Regions from separate parts of the Niveibacterium microcysteis genome, predicted to be linked through region 2. Evidence: riboswitches for the same ligand, from Rfam matches in the RefSeq annotation. Region 2 holds a riboswitch; the other holds the start of a gene.

Region 1 (3,409 bases), 1.5 Mb from region 2:
GACGGATTGCTGGAGCAAGAAGGCCCCGCCGCGCTGCGCCAATGGCTCATGGATGAGGCCCGGCCAAACACGCCGGACTCCTAAGAAGACGTAACGGACAGAAGACTCCGGGGCTGCCAACATTGTCGAAAGTCGTAAATCTAGCCAAAGGGCTCTCGACGCGTCGACGTCGATAACAGCGACATATGCCGCCTAATTCTGCATGGCAAATCTCCCGCTCCGATCAAGGTCTGGCGAGCATCTAGCTGGATCGAACAAGAGGTACACCGTTAGCTCGCATGGCTCGTCGCCGCCCAACGAACGTAGTCAGCACGAATTCGCCGCCCTCACGGCACAGGCAACAAGCAAACCAACGCCCCCGGCAGTGTCAGCCGGGGGCTTATCTCTTTAGCGCGGCGACTGCGCGTTGCCTTTAACTGCTGGGCAGAACGTGTTGTTGAAGGCCGGCGCGGTAGAAACAGCCTTGAATGCGCTGCCCTTGCGGGCGCCCAGTTGCTCAGCCATCACCGGCCTCTGCGCTCTGGGCGTTGAGCACCGAGACCTGCTCGCGCGTGAGCAGGCGCGCTTCGACCACCCGGATCGCCGGCGTGGTGGCGACCGTCGCGCCAGACGCAACCCAATTGACGTTGATCCGGTTTGATTAGCAGGGTGTCGACTCGGACAGCCAGCTCGCCGAGGACGCCGCGGTGCATATAACTTCACGTATAGCGACGAACCCCCATTCGCGGCCCCTTCGAGTGAAGGCGAACGGGTGTGACGAATGGCCGCGTCGCGGCTTAGGGGCAGCATGGCCTGCACCCGGTCTGGACGCCCGGTCGGCCATTCGTGCGGGCGGACGCCACACGTGCCCCAAAACGATAGGGCGCCCCACGCCTTCCGCGGTCCGCTGCGCGCACCGCTACACGCGCGGGAAACCCGCTCAACCGTCTGTGCTGAACGCACCGCCGGCTTAGGCCTCGCCTGCGGTCTCCCTCCGTTTCGACTTGACCGGATTTCCCGCGCCTGCGGCTCGGGGCGCCGGGGCGTTGCCGCCCCTGCTGGGGCAGGTTGCGGCGCCGGGGGCTGCGGGCTGTGCTGCCCTTGCCCCATGCCACTCCCTACGGTCGCGTCGCGGCGCCCCTTCGTCGCTCGCAGTCCGCCAAACGACTGCGCGCTAGGAGCTTGCCGCATTCATGGCACGGACCGTCCCCGGACCGTGCGAGTCGTCGCGTCAGAGCTGCCGCGACAACCGGCCCCGACGCACCGGAGGCCCCGCTGCCTCCCAAGTCCATCGCCGAACCATTGGCGAACATCCCCCAGGCCGGCCAAACGGCAAGGACCATTGGCACCCGATGCGCTCTTTCATCCGGTCCCTGCGGGCTGCGGCTTCAGCAGCACCCTTGCGCTTCCGACCTGTGGGCTAGGCGCCTTTGCGCTAAGGGCGACGAACTCAGGAAGTACGGCAGCAAGCACAAGGCCCCTCAACGCCAAGCCGGGAAGGCACGAGGGGACTCGGAATCTAGGAACCCGGTCTATTGAATGAAAGGAGCTCCATCGTGGAGCAACACCAAAACACCAGCGAATCGGAAGTCTGCAACCTGATTTATGCCTACACGCGAGCCAATGCAATCGCGGACAGCACTCTGGGGGACGCCAGTGAGACCGGCGTCCGAGTCGGTTGCCTTGACACATTCCGCAGTGCCACGAACGGACTCACAATCTTTGACCATCATCAATTGCGATGGCGACACCTCTCCACATTCATTGGTCCTGCGCAAGTAGAATGGGCGCAAGAACTAATCGTTCTGAAATTGGCAAACCTGCCGAAAGGCTGGGACGCAAAGCTTCTGGGCTACAGCGCAAAGGGAAACGCGATGCCAGCAGGGCTGCCGATGCAAAGCATCGTCAATCATCGGGCCCCGTACCTTCTTTGCGCTGATACTGAAAAACAAAGAACGAACCGGAGGTGCGATTTGAATTCACTCGTCAAGTCAAATGCGCGTCATATACGTACGCAGCGGCGCTTACGCGACTTACTTTTAGCTTCACTTGCCTTTTTGGCCTGCCCGGGGTTCGCTTGGGCGGAAGCGTCTGCAATCGCTTTCAGCAGTGACAAGCAATGGGGCTGGGCAACGCGCGCCACTCAACAGGAGGCAAACACGGTTGCCTTGCAGAGCTGTAACAAAGTTGCCAAGACAATGGATTGCAAACTGGACGACACCAAAGCCATTGTCCGCGCTGAAGGCAAAGGCAGGGTTGGAATCGCGAGAAGTTCTTTGGGCCTTGACGACGCGAAGAAGCGAGCACTGCAGAGCTGCGGCAAACCGGATTGCAAAGTCGTCGTCAAAGTTGCGAAACCTGGTTTCTATTCAGTTGCAGAGCCTGATGAGGGCGACGGAAACTACTTCATCGCCTATCACTATAGCGACAGCGACAAAGCCGACGCCGAGGCAAACCAAGGCTGCTTCGAACTGAATGGCAAAGCCTGTCGAGTGCTTTGGTCGGGAGCAATAGCGGGCACTTACACGACTGGGTCCGCACCAGCCGCACGCCCATCTCCTGTGGCATCCGAGAGGAATTGCCGTCCAAACACCCCAACAATTCGCTGTTCGTCCCAATGCACAAATGGCGATTGCACCGTCACATATGAGAACGGCTGCAAAATGCGTGTTCAGGTTCAACCGTTGTTCGATAGTTTTTCGAATCAATGGACCTATCCGGCGCCAAGCTGCTAGCCTTCTAGTTGCATCATGGGAAGGTGAGACGCAGTGGCCCGCTTGGTGTTGTGGCTCAATAGCAGGGTTGCAACTGTGGCTCAACGCCAAATTGATGTCGCGTAACGTATTGAATTTATAGCGCTTTAAAAACAAGCCTCAGATTCCGCCCATCACCACCAAGGCATTCAAGGCCGCTGATTCCGCAAGGATCAGCGGCTTTTTCATTTCCGGCAGCCGTCACCGCCACCCCGCTTCGCACACCCACGGCCAAGCACGAGGCAGGCGGGACAACCGTCGCCATACTAGGGCGCGACGCGGGCCGCCGCAATCGCGCGCCGGGTCGGCGCAAGCGACATCCGCCGTCGTTGCCGACGCACACATGCTCATTGCAGCGGCTTGGTCGGGTTAAAGTAGTACTTGCGGTAATCGAAATCGATGCGGTCGATGTCAGGGGTTTCCAGCGCGAAAATCCGGCGCGACCCAAGTTGCGCGAACGTCAGCGCGTCGCGGTATTGCGCAAGCCAGAGCTTGCGCGCCGAGCCGTCGAGCCGTCGAGCCACGCAGCCTGCAGCCCTTCCGTGATGCGGCGCAGGATGCGGTCATTCTTCTTGTTGGAAAAGAAGAAGCGCGGCAGCAAATAGGCCAGCGCAAAGCTACGGTCATAGTCGAGATTGCGGATGTGCGCGTGCGCCCTGAGCTCTGGTTCGAGTTCG
Region 2 (3,409 bases):
ACCGTCGAGCTACCCGGCGGAATCACCGCCACGAACTGGCCCGTCGAAGGATCAGCATTGAAGGCCACGTCGGCAACCCCGCGGCGCGGCAGGCTGCCAACCCCCGGCACAGCGCTCGCCTGGTAGGACGGCGTCGGCACATAGGCGCTGACACCACCGCCGGTGCCGGACCAGGCGATCTCGGTTCGCGTGCCCGAACCGGTGTAGGTGAGCGAGGTGCCGCCGACGGCCACCACGTTGGTCGAAACCGCTGGCCACGACACCGCGGCGCCGGAATCGCCGGTGGCGGCGAGGTAGGTCATGCCGGTGCCGGTGAATGCCGAGTCGACCGAACTCGTCCAGTTGCCCTCGGTGGCACCGAAGCTCATCGACACCACGCCGGGGCCCATCGTGTTGGCAAGGCGAACCGCGCCGACCAGGCTGTTGAGCGACGGGTCGGGCGCTTCGATCAGCACGATGCGCGCCAAGGGCGCCGTAGCGTGCGCCCATTGAACATCCAGCGTGATCTCGGTTGCCCAGCCGGAATCGAAGGCCGGCGCGGCATTTGTCAGCGCGCCGCTGGCGTTGCTGTAGGCCACCACCAGCGCGCAGCCGTCGGTGGCGGCCGGGGCGGGCAAGGGCAGTGCGGTGCTTGTCGTGAGCGTACGGCTGGTGCAGCTCGGCAGGCCGAACTTCTGGTTGAACGCATTGAGCTCCGCGGCGACATTCGGATCGTGATACGCATCGACGATGTAGATCGTCTGGCCGGCACCCAACTGGGCGGCCTGCGCGGAGGTCAGTGCGGTGCCCGAAGCGGGCAGCGCGGGCAAACCATAGGCGGCGCGGATCTGTGCCGGCGTGTAGGTGGACACCGCGGTGCTCGATGCCATCGGCGTGACCGACCCATCGGCATTGAGCGGCTGCACGCTGCGCGCCTGCATCCGGCGCGCGGTGAGCAGGGATTCCACCGTGAGGCGGCGGCTGCTCATGGCTGCCTGCGTCGCAGGCACGTACTGGGCACGGGGGCGGATCAGCGCCGATGCGCTGTTGTCGATCGCATCACGGTCGTCCGGCTCGTCGAGCAGCACCGGGGCGACGTGAAACGCCGGCTGCGCTAGCTGGTCCGCGGCGGTCGCCGGCACCGTTTCGGCGGGCACCTCGATCGTCGTTTCGGTCAGCACGACCGGCTGGGCTGCCGGCGCGCTGTTTGCGCCGTCGCCAGCGCCGCCGCATGCGGCAAGCAGCAGCGATGCGAATGCCGCCAGCAGCATGCCGCGTTGCGACGCCTTAAGTCGGGAATTTCTCTTCATGGCCACTCCAGGTTCAAGTCACGGAGGGCCGATTGGCGACAACGCCGATGCGCGCTTTGCGCAGTGTCGCCGGTGATCACCGGCGGGCGTTGGCAACCCCGCTACCGTAGCGCTTGTGCGCCGTAGGCCGGAGGCTTTGCGTCCCCGCCTTTCGACGGGTTTGCCCTCACTGATGTGTGTGCGACGCCGCCAAGCAATGCTGGCAGCTCATGTCACGTATTGAGCGTAAGAAATCGCGGCGCGAATAGGAAGGTCGGCTGTGTGGACTTGTGTGTCACCGAGCCGTGATGCGGCTTTCCGCGGCGATACATGCCTGAGCAACAAGCGCATCACGGCGCCGTATGCGGCTCAGCGCGGAGTGCGCACCGGCACCACGACCGATTTACCCTGCCGTGTCACGGTGAGCTGCACCTGCGCCGCGCCGCGGCGGTCGTCGAGCAGGGCAAGCAGCTTGTCGACCGATTCGATCGGCTTGCCATCCACCGCGGTGATCACGTCGCCGATGATCACCGAACCGTTCGCGGTGAAGCCCACGCCACGCAGGCCGGCCACCTCGGCGGCGGAGCCGCGTTCGACCTTGACGACGAACACGCCGCGCATGTCGAACATGCGGGCGAGCCGCGCGTTGATGCGCTCATCCAGCTCCAGGCCGAGGTTGGGGCGCTCGTAACGGCCGCTGCGGATCAGCTCCGGCACCACGCGGTTGACGGTATCGGCGGGCACCGCGAAACCGATGCCGGCGCTCGCCCCGCTGGGGCTGTAGATCATCGTGTTGATGCCGATCAGCCGGCCGGCCGAATCGAGCAGCGGGCCACCGGAGTTGCCGGGGTTGATCGCGGCATCGGTCTGGATCAGATGGTGGATCGCGCGCCCATCGTCTTCACCCAAGGAACGATCCAGCGCCGAGACGATGCCGCTGGTGAGCGTCCAGTCCAGGCCGAATGGGTTGCCGATCGCGAACACCTTCTGCCCGACGCGCAAGTCGCCACTGCTGCCGAGCGGAATCGGCGCGAGCCGCTTGTCACCGAGCTTGATGCGCAGCACCGCGATGTCGTGCTCGGGGCTGGCGCCGACCAGCGTGGAGCGGTAGTCCGTGCCGTCGGCCAGCCGCACCGTCGCTTCGCTCGCGCCCTCGATGACGTGGTAGTTGGTAACGACGTAACCGGATTCGTCCCACAGGAAGCCCGAGCCACTGCCCTTCGGCACGGTCATCACGTTGCGGGTCCACAGGTCGCGTACCCGTTCGCGCGTGGTGATGAACACCACCGCGTCGCGGCTGCGCTCGAACAGGGCGATCGTGGCCTTTTCGTCCGGCTGCAGTTCGCCGCGGGGGGTGACGGCTCGTGGCGTGGCCGCGTTGCCGGCCACGCGCGCCAGCAGATCGGGCGCGACCATCGTCGCTGCCGAAGCGAGCACGGCGCCTGCAAGCAGCCAGCCCCAACGCTGCAATCCCTGGTTTCGCTGCCCTGCCATGTGCGTTCTCCCGTTCGGGCTGCGCCCCTGCGCGCGCCTGATCGCGTGTGATGTGGCGGCGCACCGTGCGAACTTCAAGTGCTTGAATCGTAGCGGCCCAACCCCCATTTTTGGTCCATGGGCCGCCATGCCGGCGCGCCGTGAGGACGACAAGGAGACATCCATGATCTACCGGAGTTTCATCCCCCGCGAAGTGCTTGCCCAGCTGGACCGGCTGCAGCGCGAACTCCAGCCCACCGAGCGTTCGTCGAGCATCCGCGGTGCCACGCAGGGCAGCTTTCCGCCGATCAACATCGGCAGCACCGCCACCGCCGTTGAGCTGTACGCATTCGCGCCGGGCATCGACCCCGCCACGCTGGATGTGCAGATCGAACGCGGCGTGCTGACGCTGTCGGGCGAACGCAAGTCCGATCTGCCGTCAGCGGATCAGAAGGCCACGGTGCACATCGGCGAGCGCTTCAGCGGCCGCTTCCGCCGCGTGGTCACGCTGCCGGACGACATCGACGCCGGCGCCGTGAGCGCCCGTTACCGCGACGGGCTGCTGCATGTCAGCGTGCCGCGCCGCGTTGCCGAACAACCGCGCAAGATCGAAATCCTGTGAGGAGCCCCGCCATGACCCAGGCCACCCCCAACAGCGCCGCACGTGA

Evidence for each region. A riboswitch is a leader RNA that binds a small molecule or an ion and turns the genes downstream of it on or off. The one in region 2 is predicted to bind cyclic di-GMP.
Region 1: another riboswitch for cyclic di-GMP. It lies ahead of JY500_RS07700 (DUF4189 domain-containing protein); the one in region 2 lies ahead of JY500_RS00990 (S53 family peptidase).

Annotation. Positions count from the first base shown of each region.
Region 1 covers NZ_CP071060.1:1,684,226-1,687,634, reverse strand. The annotation lists gene JY500_RS07705 (LysR substrate-binding domain-containing protein) at 1-84, shown strand, start outside; cyclic di-GMP riboswitch class I at 1,783-1,873, shown strand; gene JY500_RS07700 (DUF4189 domain-containing protein) at 1,872-2,714, shown strand; gene JY500_RS07695 (hypothetical protein) at 3,193-3,409, opposite strand, start outside.
Region 2 covers NZ_CP071060.1:213,533-216,941, reverse strand. The annotation lists gene JY500_RS00990 (S53 family peptidase) at 1-1,289, opposite strand, end outside; cyclic di-GMP riboswitch class I at 1,378-1,464, opposite strand; gene JY500_RS00985 (S1C family serine protease) at 1,638-2,762, opposite strand; gene JY500_RS00980 (Hsp20/alpha crystallin family protein) at 2,926-3,363, shown strand; gene JY500_RS00975 (Hsp20/alpha crystallin family protein) at 3,375-3,409, shown strand, end outside.